Regions from separate parts of the Serratia sp. CoH_134_PS_4 genome, predicted to be linked through region 1. Evidence: predicted binding sites of a transcription regulator. Region 1 holds the regulator's gene; each other region holds the start of a gene.
The links. Region 1 encodes CRP, which controls carbon source genes, mostly activating them, when cyclic AMP is high. Its sites were predicted from a motif close to ATGTGANNNNNNTCACAT; they were not measured.

Region 1 (4,050 bases):
TTTGTGCTGCGAGAAGGGACGGACTACGGTGAGCACGAGCGCTCGCTGGAGCAAAAAGTGGAAGATGTGCGCCGTCAGCTGAAAAATGGCGAAGTATTGCTGGTGTGGTCAGAACTGCATGAAACCATCAACATCATGCCGCGAGGGCAGTTCCGTGCCGGGCAAGAAGAAATTTAGTCTTGCTCGGTTCTATGACTGACGGAAAAAATCAGGTAACAATGGGCTATTGCAAACCAACGCGCGGAATTTTGCCCTTGGCGAAAGGGCGTCAAACAGACCAATAACCATAACTGACGCCTGCGCATTTAACACGGAGTGAGCACCACTATGTCCGCCAAACATCCCGTTATCGCAGTGACCGGTTCTAGCGGAGCCGGCACTACCACGACCAGCGTGGCGTTCCGTAAAATCTTTCAGCAGCTGAATATCCGCGCCGCAGAGCTGGAAGGCGACAGTTTCCACCGCTATACCCGACCGGAAATGGACGCAGCTATCCGTAAAGCACGCGATCTCGGCCGTCATATCAGTTATTTCGGCCCCGAAGCCAACGACTTCGGCCTGCTGCAACAAAGCTTTCTCGACTACGGCAAGAACGGTACCGGCCGTTCACGCAAGTATCTGCATACCTACGATGAAGCGGTGCCCTATAACCAGGTTCCCGGTACCTTTACACCTTGGGAGCCTTTACCGGCACCGACTGACGTGCTGTTCTATGAAGGGCTACACGGCGGCGTAGTGACCGAACACAACGACGTGGCCAAACATGTCGACCTGTTGGTTGGCGTGGTGCCTATCGTGAATCTGGAATGGATTCAGAAGCTGATCCGCGATACCGGTGAACGCGGCCACTCCCGTGAAGCGGTGATGGACTCGGTGGTACGTTCGATGGAGGATTACATCAACTACATTACGCCGCAGTTCTCACGCACCCATATCAACTTCCAGCGGGTACCCACGGTCGACACGTCGAATCCGTTTGCCGCCAAGGCGATCCCTTCGCTGGACGAGAGCTTTGTGGTGATTCACTTCCGCGGCCTGGATCAAATCGACTTCCCTTATTTACTGGCGATGCTGCAGGGATCCTTTATCTCACACATCAATACGCTTGTGGTGCCGGGCGGCAAAATGGGGCTGGCGATGGAGCTGATCATGGCACCCTTGGTGCAGCGTCTGCTGGAAGGCAAAAAAATCGAATAAGTGGGTAGAGCGCGGCAGTCAGCCGCGCCTTTTCACCATTAGGCCACGTCGCGGATTTCAAAGCTGTGAGTCACGCTGGCGGCCTTACTCAGCATCAATGACACCGAGCAGTATTTCTCCGCCGAGAGATTCACCGCCCGCTCAACGATTTTGTCGCTCAGATCTTTACCGCTCACGATAAAGTGCAGGTTGATATGGGTGAACAGCCGCGGTGCTTCTTCACGTCGTTCAGAAGTCAGCTTGACCTCGCAATCACGCACATCATTACGCCCTTTTTGCAGGATCGACACCACATCGATAGCACTACAGCCCCCTACCGACATCAGCACCATTTCCATCGGGCTGGGCGCTTTGTCGCCCGCATTGCCGTCCATCAACACCTGATGGCCAGACGCGGATTCACCCAGAAACGTTAACCCTTCCACCCACTTAACTCTTGCCTGCATACTGGTCACTCCGGTTAATTTCTTAAAATCAGGGTACGCTTTCGCATAGAAACTGGCAACGGAACCTGATGCTAATCATGCTGAAGCGAGACAACACAAGACACCCGCCTCACTCTGTGCTACAAACAGAGCCGCAATAAATCTTTCCGGGACACTGATTTCAGGGAAACTCCCAGGGAAAGGCTCCTTTACCGGTATGTTAACAGAATGTAGCTTGCAGCTCTCCCGGCAAGTTAATATGCTAGAGCGACAGCGTATATTTATGACACGCCTCAAAATCTGCTGATAGCCACCATTAAAACAACGGCGACAACAGGTTTTACAGGGAACTCTGACCCCTGTGACACAAGGCAGCGATAACAACAGAGGATAACAGCGAATGGTTCTCGGCAAACCGCAAACAGACCCTACTCTCGAATGGTTCCTGTCTCATTGCCATATCCACAAATATCCATCCAAAAGTACGCTGATTCACCAAGGTGAAAAAGCCGAAACGCTTTACTACATCGTCAAAGGCTCCGTCGCGGTGCTGATTAAGGATGAAGAAGGTAAAGAGATGATTTTATCCTACCTTAACCAGGGGGATTTCATCGGCGAGCTTGGATTATTTGAAGAAGGTCAGGAGCGTAGCGCCTGGGTTAGGGCGAAGACCGCCTGCGAAGTGGCTGAAATTTCCTACAAGAAATTCCGCCAGTTAATTCAGGTCAACCCGGACATCCTGATGCGCCTGTCAGCCCAGATGGCAAACCGTCTGCAGATAACATCTGAGAAAGTGGGTAACCTCGCCTTCCTGGACGTTACAGGCCGTATCGCGCAAACACTGCTGAACCTGGCGAAACAACCTGATGCCATGACCCATCCTGATGGTATGCAGATTAAAATTACTCGTCAGGAAATTGGCCAAATCGTCGGTTGTTCACGTGAAACCGTTGGCCGTATTCTGAAAATGCTTGAAGATCAAAACCTGATCTCCGCCCACGGCAAAACCATTGTCGTTTACGGCACGCGTTAATCACTGAAAAAACGGCGCGATGATTCGCGCCGTTTTTTTATGCCCCAAGTCATCATGTGGCGCAGACTGATTTACCACCCGGAAGTCAACTATGCACTGCGGCAAACGCTGGTGCTGTGCCTGCCAGTGTTACTCGGCCTGTTGAGCGGCCAACTGCAATACGGCCTATTATTTTCCCTGGTTCCTGCCTGCTGCAATATTGCCGGGCTAGACACCCCTCACAAACGCTTCTTCAAACGTCTGATCGTCGGTGGCTCTCTATTTGCACTCAGCAGCCTGCTATTACAGCAAGCATTGCTTTGGCACTTGCCGTTGCCGGTGTTGATGCTTGGCCTGGCACTGCTTCTCGGCGTCAGCGGTGAAATAAGTCCGTTACATGCCCGCCTGTTGCCCGCCTCGCTGGTTGCCGCCATTTTCTCCCTCAGTATGGCCGGTACAGTTCCGCTTTGGCACGCACCGCTGCTATACGTCGTGGGTACCGCCTGGTACGGGCTGTTTACCTGGTTTTGGTTCACGCTGTGGAAAGAACAACCGATGCGCGAATCGCTCAATCAGCTCTATTTGGAACTGGCGGACTACTTTGAGGCCAAATATTCGCTGCTGACCCAGCATACCGATCCACAGACCGCATTACCGCCACTGTTGATACGCCAGCAAAAAGTGATGGATCTGATCACCCTGCTGTATCAGCAGCTTAACTTTCTACCGCACGCCAGTAACCTCGAACAAAAGCGCCTACAGCGTACTTTTCAGGTCGCACTGGATCTGCAGGAACACATTACCGTCAGTCTACATCTGCCGGAAGAAGTGCAAAAACTGGTGGAGCAAAGCCAGGCCGAAGCCATCATCCGCCGCAATGCACAGGTGATTGCCGGCCGGCTGCGCACGGTGGCACACGATATTCTCTATCACCAGCATTCTCAGCGTTTCAATATGGACAATGAACTGGCGGCGCTAGAGAAAGTGGCAGCGCAGCACCCGGATAACCCCGTTGGGCAGTTCTGTTACTACCATTTCAGCCGTATTGCTCGTCTGTTACGCACCCAACACCCGCTTTACCGACGCGATCTGATGGCCAATCAAAACCGTTTGCCGTTCTGGCCTGCGCTAGTTAGTTATCTGTCATTTAAATCCAACGCCCTGCGCAATGCGGCACGCCTGGGTGTCACACTCGCTGCCGGCAGTAGCCTCGGGATGATTTTCAACTTACCGAAGCCTTACTGGATACTGCTGACCATCATGCTGGTGAGCCAGAATGGCTACAACGCCACCCGGGTACGTATCCAGCACCGTGCGCTTGGCACCCTGGTTGGGCTGGTGCTCGCCGCCGGCCTGCTGCAACTGCAGTTGCCTGAGGCTGAAACGCTGAGCGTAATGCTGGTTATCACCCTGCTG
Region 2 (4,050 bases), on a different contig from region 1:
GCCAATTCCAGGTGGGTATTATTCCCATGCACCGTAGTGCAGAAAGTTTATCTTATAGTTCGTTATTTAATGAGAGGATGTTCTTATATTGTGGTGCGCAGCATGAATTATTTTCCGTTAATCATGAAACGCTGAATTGGGATCTGTTGCACCATTATGCCTTTGCCGGTTTAGGCTACCACTCACCGAATATGGAACTGAGCCTGCAACAGCATTTGCAGCGTAAAGCGACCGGATTTGCTCAGGAGTCGATCGCGACGTTGATCCTTTCCGGCAAGTACGTCGGTTTTCTTCCCGACCACTATGCGGCATTTTTTGTCGCGCAGAATATGATGCGGGCGATCAAACCGTCGCTGTTCTGTTACCACTGTGAGTATTCCAGCGTATTACGGCGTTCACCCAGCCCGCAACGGGTCGTGAAGCTGTTCCACGAGTGCCTGCTGGCGGCTCATGGAACAGCTTGATGTTACTGATCTTTCTTCTTGCTGAAAATTTTGAGCAGCACACCGACCAGTATGCCAATCGCGATGCCGGTGAAAATCCAGCTGATGATACCCATTTCCGATCCCCCGCTATTACGTTGATCTCATTCTATAATCATTCGACGCGGAATGCGCCTTCGATCATCAGCTGACGCTGCGGCGCACTGTAGTCGATCAGCGCGTTCTTGCTGTTGGATTTAGCCAGCGTCACGGCCAGTTCGTCGGCGGACAGGGGCAGATCGTCCTGCCAAAACGTGGCGATGGCGTTGCGGGTAATGAAGTCGATCAGGTAGCGTTCCGGGCTGTCATGTTGTTCGGGGAACAGGCGAGTGGCGAGGTCGGCCATCAGTGCCCGCTGCTGCGGTTGTTCACTTTGAGCCAGCAGCTCGAGGAAAGGCAGCAGCAGACGGCCGCAGACCTGTCCGTGGTGATAATCGCGCAATGCGCCAATCTCACCTGCAATACCGTGGATCACACCCAGCCCCGCGGCACTCAGCGTCAGCCCACCTAAGTAGGACGCCTGCATGATGTCCTCACGTGCCTGATCGCTGCGGTTGAGCCTGGGCCAGGCTTGCAGGAAGTGGCGGATACCGGTCAATGACATCTCTCGCGTCATGGCATTGGCGGTTTTGGACAGGTAGGCCTCGAACAAATGGGTGAAGGCATCGATGGCGCAGTAAGCCAGGACCTTATCCGGCGCACCCTGCAGCAGTTGTGGGTCCAGAATAGCGGTATGAGGGACAAAATTGTTATGCCGCAGCGAGGCTTTCACCTTACTGAACTGGGTATCTGTGATGACCGCATTCTGGGTGACTTCGCTGCCGGTACCGGCCGTGGTCGGGATGGCAATCAGCGGCAAGGTGGCCCCACTGATTTTAGTGTCGCCGACTTTTTCCATATAGCGCAGGGTTGGCAGTGGGTGCTCAACCAGGGCGGCAAAGGCCTTGGCGGCATCCAGCACGCTACCGCCGCCGATCGCCACCACCCGCTGAGCCTTGCCGCGCCAGCGCGCTACCCAGGCGTCAATCTCGTGCGGTGACGCCTCGTGGCTGACGATTTCAGTGCCAATAAGCAGCGGCGTCAACGTGTCCGCCAGCGAAGAATACACCGCGCCTTTGAGAAATGAGCGGCAGCTAAACAGTAGCGTCGGCTGCGGTTCTGCGTTCAGTAGCGGGATCAGTTGGCTGATACTGCCGTGGCCGAACCAGGTATGGCGGTTGGCGATCGTCAGGCTGGTTGTCATAGTCTCTCCTTGGCGCACGAAAACCACAGCATAAGCCAGCCTCAGCGGCCGAACCACTGCTTTTCACTGCCTGAATGACATTCCATTAATATGTTAACCCAGCATGATTGTGGCAGGGCGCAATAATCTCGCGAAGGTGTGATTTGTTTAACATGTAAACAATTCAGGGATTGCATTTGGCGCCATTGAGTGTTTTTTATAACAAGCAGGCCAGGATGAAGCCGGAGCACAGTGATTGTTAATTTATTAATGATGGCGGGCAGAGATGACTATTCAGGTCGAACGATTATCAGCGGTGATCGACGCGGTGGCGACCCCAGGCTTTTATCCTGGCTTGTTGGCCTGGCTGGAAGGCTTTTTCGCTTTTGATAATGCCATTGTCTACGCCTTTGAACGCGGCCAGGCGCCGCGCTGCCTGATAAAAACCGAGAAGGAAAATAGCGACGCGGTTAACCAACTTTACCAACAGGGCGCCTACCTCCAGGATCCGTTTTATCAGGCGCTGAACGGCGGCGCTGGGGGCGACGTGCTAACGCTGCGCCAGCTCGCGCCTTGCGGTTTCTACCATACTGATTATTACCGTAATTTTTACCGCAAGACCGGCTGGCATGACGAAGCTGGCGTGCTGTTGCCCCTGACGGCGGAACGCGGGCTGGGGGTGTTCTTCGGGTCGGCGCGTCAATCGGTCGGGGTACGCTCCCCCCAACTGGCGGATTTACGCGATGCGCTGACGCTATTGAAAAGCGTCGCTCGTCTGCATGGGGAAGTGATTGCCGCCCCCGCTACGCCGGAAAAGGTAATGGACAAGGCCGTGCAGGCGCGTTATCTGCTGACGCCCCGCGAACGCGAGATTGTGGATCTGATCCTTGAGGGTTGCGGCTCACAGCAGATTGCTGACCGGTTGTTCATCAGCGTGGGCACGGTGAAAAATCACCGCAAGAACATCTACAGCAAGCTGAATATCGGCTCACAGGCTGAACTGTTCAGCTTGCTGTTAGCCACCCCGCTGCGACGCAGTGCCTGAGTGTTAATTATTTGTTGCGAATGTCCCTAAGGGGATATGGTGGCCGCCGGGTCGCTTGCCGATAATCCGATGATAGAGCCAAGGTCATCGGGAGTGCGGCAGTGAATAATAATATCGAATCCTTAACCTACTACGCGGCAACCAAAAAGTACGATCTGCGCTTCCCGACGTTGGAAGAAGATCTGGACGTTGACGTCGTCATCATCGGTGGCGGCTTCTCCGGCATTAATACTGCCCTGGAGCTGGCGGAGCGGGGCATCACCAATATCGCCATTCTCGAAGGACGTCATCTGGGCTACGGTGGCACCGGCCGCAACGGTGGGCAGGTGATGGCGGGGATCGGCCATGACCTGGAAAAGATCAAACGCCACGTCGGTCCTGCCGGGCTGGAAACCATCTTTAAAATCAGCAACCTCGGTGCTGGGATTATTCGCGAACGCATCAAAAAATACCAAATCGACGCCGATTTTTGCTTTGGCTACGGCTACCTCGGCAGCAACGCGCGCCAGGAGAAAACCCTGCGCAGCTGGCTGAAGGAATTTAAAGCGGTATCGCCTGACGAAGAGATCGAACTTTATACCGGTGCGGAAGTGAAGCAGGTGGTGGGATCGGACGCTTATACCTGCGCGTTGAAACACATGGGCGGCGGGCATGTGCATTCACTTAACCTGCTGCTGGGCGAGGCCAAAGCGCTGAGCGACTACGGTGTGAAAATTTTCGAGAACAGCAGCGTGCTGGGCGTGGAGTACGGTTCGCGCATTAAGGTACGCACCGCCATGGGATCGGTACGCGCCAATAAGATGCTGTGGGCCTGCAACGGTTTTCTCAACGGCATGGAGCCGTTCATCTACAACAAAACCATCAATACCTATGCTTTCCAATTGGCGACCGAACCGCTCCCTGACGCGTTGATCCGGCAGATCAGCCCGATCCGCGGCGCCTACAGCGATATTCGCCCGGTGATCGACTACTACCGGGTGACCAATGAAAACCGGCTGCTGTTCGGCAGTGCGACCCGGTTGATCGAATACATTCCGGCAGATCTCAAAGCCTGGAACCGTAATCTGATGTTGAAGGTGTTCCCCTATCTGCATGACGTCAAAATCGACCTGGCCTGGGGCGGCCCGCTGTGCTGTAGCGCCAACCTGTTCCCGCAGATTGGTACCTTGCCACAGCACGATAACGTGTTCTACGTACAGGGTTACTCCGGCTTTGGCGTCACGCCGAGTCATATCGTCTGCAAGGTGCTGGCGGAGGGCATGAGCGAAGGATCGGATCGTTACGATCTGATGAGTTCGATT
Region 3 (4,050 bases), on a different contig from region 1:
GAAACCGGCGAGCGTTTCACTGTTTAGCTTTTCCAAATTGGCGTTGACTTCATTGCTCAGCGGGTTGGCCGGGAAATGATGATAATCGGCACCGCGCCACAGAACATCAGGCTTGGCCTGCACTTCATCGGCATCACGGTAATCCAGCACCGAACGAACAGGCACGCCGGCCAAGAAAGTGCAGTCATTTTCCGTCAGGCGCTCTAGCGAGCCGGAACGAAACAACAGGCCACGTTTGATACGGCGACCATCGGTGACGCTATTGCCCCCAAGATCACGAAAATTAATGCCGCCATCAAGCGGTGCCAATGAAGGATGAAGCAGGATCTGAGCGGTCATAGACGTCCTCGTTGTTACTGTCTGAAAAAACGCAACCTCTGATAGCATCGGTAGAACCGGGCTCAACGGATTAAAGAGGTGGCCAGGTCGGGCACCCTCAGGCGCTTACTCAGGTAAGTCACTGGGGTGACAAATCTGCCGGGAGCAGACTTGAACGCTGCTCGCAGCGGCCCCGTAAGGGGTTTGACCCAAGAACGGGCCACATAACTGACGGCAGCCAACAACGCTGCAACGTGAAAGACGATGGGTTATAACCGTAACAGATTACGACTGAATGACAAAACGGGCCGCGGGACGGCCCGTTGAATTGCAGAGGAATTACAGCAGGCGGCGTGCCGCATCAACCACGATCTGCACCGCTTTGCTTTCGGTGTTTTTCATGGTTTCCGCGTTCGGGATTTCTTGCTGGGTGCGGTTAACGATCACACCGGCAACCATACCCGCACGCAGACCTTGGCTTGCACACATGGTCAGCAGCGTGGCCGATTCCATTTCATAGTTCATTACACCCATCGACTGCCACTCTTCCATCGAGCCTTTGAAACGGCTAACAACCCGGCCGGAGTAGGTATCGTAACGTTCCTGACCTGGATAGAAGGTATCGGAAGACGCGGTAACGCCAATGTGCGTGGTCGCACCCGCAGCTTTAGCCGCTTCGACCAATGCCGTGGTACAGGTGAAATCGGCCACGGCCGGGAATTCCATCGGTGCAAAGTGCAAGCTTGCGCCATCAAGGCGAACTGCCGCAGTGGTCACCAGCACGTCACCGACATTGATGTTTGACTGGATCGCGCCCGTGGTGCCGATACGCAAGAAGGTCCGGATACCCAACTGCGCCAGCTCTTCAACGGCGATAGACGTAGACGGGCCACCGATACCGGTGGAGCAGACGATAACGGCCTTACCGTCCAGCTCTGCACGCCATGAGGTAAATTCACGATGGGAAGCCAGATGCACCGGATTTTCCATCAGCTTGGCAATTTTCTCTACGCGCTGTGGATCGCCAGGAACGATGGCAAGCTGGGCCCCTTGTAAATCGTTTTTAGTGAGGCCGAGATGAAAAACGTCAGATTGAGACATGCGAGACTCCTCATAGATCATGTTTATTGGGAGGAACAAAAAAGTACTCTACTGAAAATCGCCACTCAATTTAGTGACGACCATCACTTTGAATAAAGAAACAAAATGCAATCTACATAATTTTCGTGACTATGGTCACAAAAATAAGCCAAAAGGCCGATATATGCACCTCAGTTGCCACAAGTCTAGCTGACAAACTGTACGGCCGTTTCCCGCGGTGCGTCTCCGATCGCAAAGGCCTGTTCTCTAGCCCACTATTTACGCGACCTCAGAAAATACGCCCCGTTTATCGGCAACTTAGCCATATAAACGGCAGCTAACGCACCTTATGGCACTCCTAGGTGTCAACATGCGTAATAGCATGATAAAAAGACAACAAAAATGCAGTAAAGCCAGATAATTAACCGTTTTTTACAGACTTGACCGAAAATGCTCAACTCGATGCCAATAACGCGTAATCTTTCCTATAGTTAATCTCAGCGCTTTTCTCTATTGCACGGAGACCGCAATGAAAACCGATCATGTGATGACATTAAAACAGGCTCAGGGGGGATTCACCCCTGCCGTAACACCGTTGGCTGCCTCAACCATTCTTACCGATGAACAAGGCATTCATGCAGGGGAAACCACCATTCCTTCGCAGGGCGACAATCTGCCGGCCTATATCGCCAAACCGGCAGATCACAGTGGCCCATTCCCGGTTGTGCTGGTGGTACAGGAAATTTTTGGCGTCCATGAACATATCCAGGACGTGTGCCGTCGTTTGGCAAAGCAAGGCTATCTGGCGATTGCACCTGAGCTGTATTTCCGTCAGGGGGATGCCAAAGATTACACCGACATCGGTGAACTGTTTCAAAAGCTGGTGAACAAAGTGCCAGATCGCCAGGTATTGGCGGATTTGGATCATGCAGCACATTGGGCGACCCGTCACGGCGGGGACGCAGGCAAGTTGGCCATTACCGGTTTTTGCTGGGGCGGGCGTATTACCTGGCTGTATGCGGCCCATAACCCGCAGTTAAAGGCTGCCGTCGCTTGGTATGGCAAACTGGTGGGTGAAAAAACGCTTAACTCGCCAAAGTTTCCGGTCGATATCGCCACGCAGCTCTCCGCCCCCGTGCTTGGGCTGTACGGCGGTCAGGACAGCAGTATCCCACTGGATACCGTAGAGAGCATGCGACAGGCGATCCGTGCGGCTAACGCCAGCGCAGAAATCGTGGTTTACCCTGAAGCCGGCCACGCCTTCAATGCCGACTACCGTCCAAGTTATGACGCCGAAGCGGCAGAAGATGGCTGGCAGCGCATGCTGGCATGGTTTGCTCAGCATGGCGTACCTGGCATTAAATAACGCCCAGTCCCTCAGCAACGGCTGAGGGCATAAGAAAGGGCGCCGAGGCGCCCTGAATCATCACATCAAACCCTCACTCCATTTTTTGCGACGATTAATCCTGCAGCTCACGCAAGCGCTGTGCAGCCAACACCATGTTGGCCAATGATTGGCGGGTTTCCGGCCAACCGCGGGTTTTCAGGCCGCAGTCTGGGTTAACCCACAGGCGCTCTGCCGGGATGTTCTGCGCGGCCTTACGCAACAACGCTTCGATCCATTCCACGCTTGGCACGTTTGGCGAGTGAATGTCATACACGCCCGGCCCGATTTCGTTTGGATACTCAAACTCTTTGAAGGCTTCCAACAGGTCCATATCGGAACGCGAGGTTTCGATGGTGATCACGTCAGCATCCAACGCGGCAATCGAATCCATGATGTCGTTAAACTCGCAGTAACACATGTGGGTGTGGATCTGCGTGTCATCTTGCGCCACAGCGGCATTCAGTTTAAACGCATCTACCGCCCAGTTCAGGTAAGCTGCCCAGTCAGATTGACGCAGCGGCAGACCTTCACGCAGTGCAGGTTCATCAATCTGGATGATACCGATACCGGCCTTTTCCAGATCTTCCACTTCATCACGCAGCGCCAGAGCGATCTGTTTGGCAATCACTTCACGGGTCACGTCCTCACGCGGGAATGACCAGCAAAGAATGGTCACCGGACCGGTCAACATGCCTTTTACCGGCTTGTCTGTCAGCGACTGGGCATACTTCGCCCACTCAACGGTGATGGCTTGCGGTCGGCTGATATCTCCGATGATGACTGGCGGCTTCACGCAACGGGAACCGTAGCTTTGCACCCAGCCGTTTTGCGTGAAGACGAAGCCGTCGAGGTTCTCGCCGAAATATTCCACCATGTCATTACGCTCGGCTTCGCCGTGTACCAACACATCCAGACCCAGACGTTCTTGTTCAACGATCGCCTGTTTGATGTGTTCGCTGATGCTGGTGCGGTAGTTGCTGCCGTCCAGGCGCCCCTGCTTGAAGTCCAAACGCAGGCCACGAATTTCGGTAGTTTGTGGGAATGAACCAATAGTGGTTGTCGGCCAGGCCGGCAGATTGAAGCGCTCACGCTGTGCCTGAGCACGTTCGGCGTAAGGGCGCTGGCGTTCGCTGTCCTGTGCGGTAATCGCAGCCAGACGCTGGCCTACCTGCGCATTGTGCACGCGGCTGGACTGACGGCGAGCACGGATTGGCGCGCTGTAGGCGTCCAGCTCAGCCTGTTTGGCGGCGCCAGGCGCATTCAGT

Region 2: a site for CRP is predicted at 1,862-1,879, ahead of AC2FCQ_RS08130 (iron-containing alcohol dehydrogenase). Genes of this name have one in related genera too.
Region 3: a site for CRP is predicted at 1,491-1,508, ahead of udp (uridine phosphorylase). Genes of this name have one in related genera too.

Annotation. Positions count from the first base shown of each region.
Region 1 is NZ_JBXWKI010000009.1:45,606-49,655, forward strand. It holds gene AC2FCQ_RS15320 (YheU family protein) at 1-177, shown strand, start outside; gene AC2FCQ_RS15325 (phosphoribulokinase) at 328-1,197, shown strand; gene AC2FCQ_RS15330 (OsmC family protein) at 1,236-1,643, opposite strand; gene crp (cAMP-activated global transcriptional regulator CRP) at 2,023-2,655, shown strand; gene AC2FCQ_RS15340 (YccS/YhfK family putative transporter) at 2,710-4,050, shown strand, end outside.
Region 2 is NZ_JBXWKI010000003.1:270,054-274,103, forward strand. It holds gene AC2FCQ_RS08125 (LysR family transcriptional regulator) at 1-464, shown strand, start outside; gene AC2FCQ_RS08130 (iron-containing alcohol dehydrogenase) at 598-1,725, opposite strand; gene AC2FCQ_RS08135 (helix-turn-helix transcriptional regulator) at 1,991-2,749, shown strand; gene AC2FCQ_RS08140 (NAD(P)/FAD-dependent oxidoreductase) at 2,851-4,050, shown strand, end outside.
Region 3 is NZ_JBXWKI010000007.1:22,369-26,418, forward strand. It holds gene AC2FCQ_RS12590 (tyrosine-protein phosphatase) at 1-339, opposite strand, end outside; gene udp (uridine phosphorylase) at 658-1,419, opposite strand; gene AC2FCQ_RS12600 (dienelactone hydrolase family protein) at 1,928-2,764, shown strand; gene metE (5-methyltetrahydropteroyltriglutamate--homocysteine S-methyltransferase) at 2,859-4,050, opposite strand, start outside.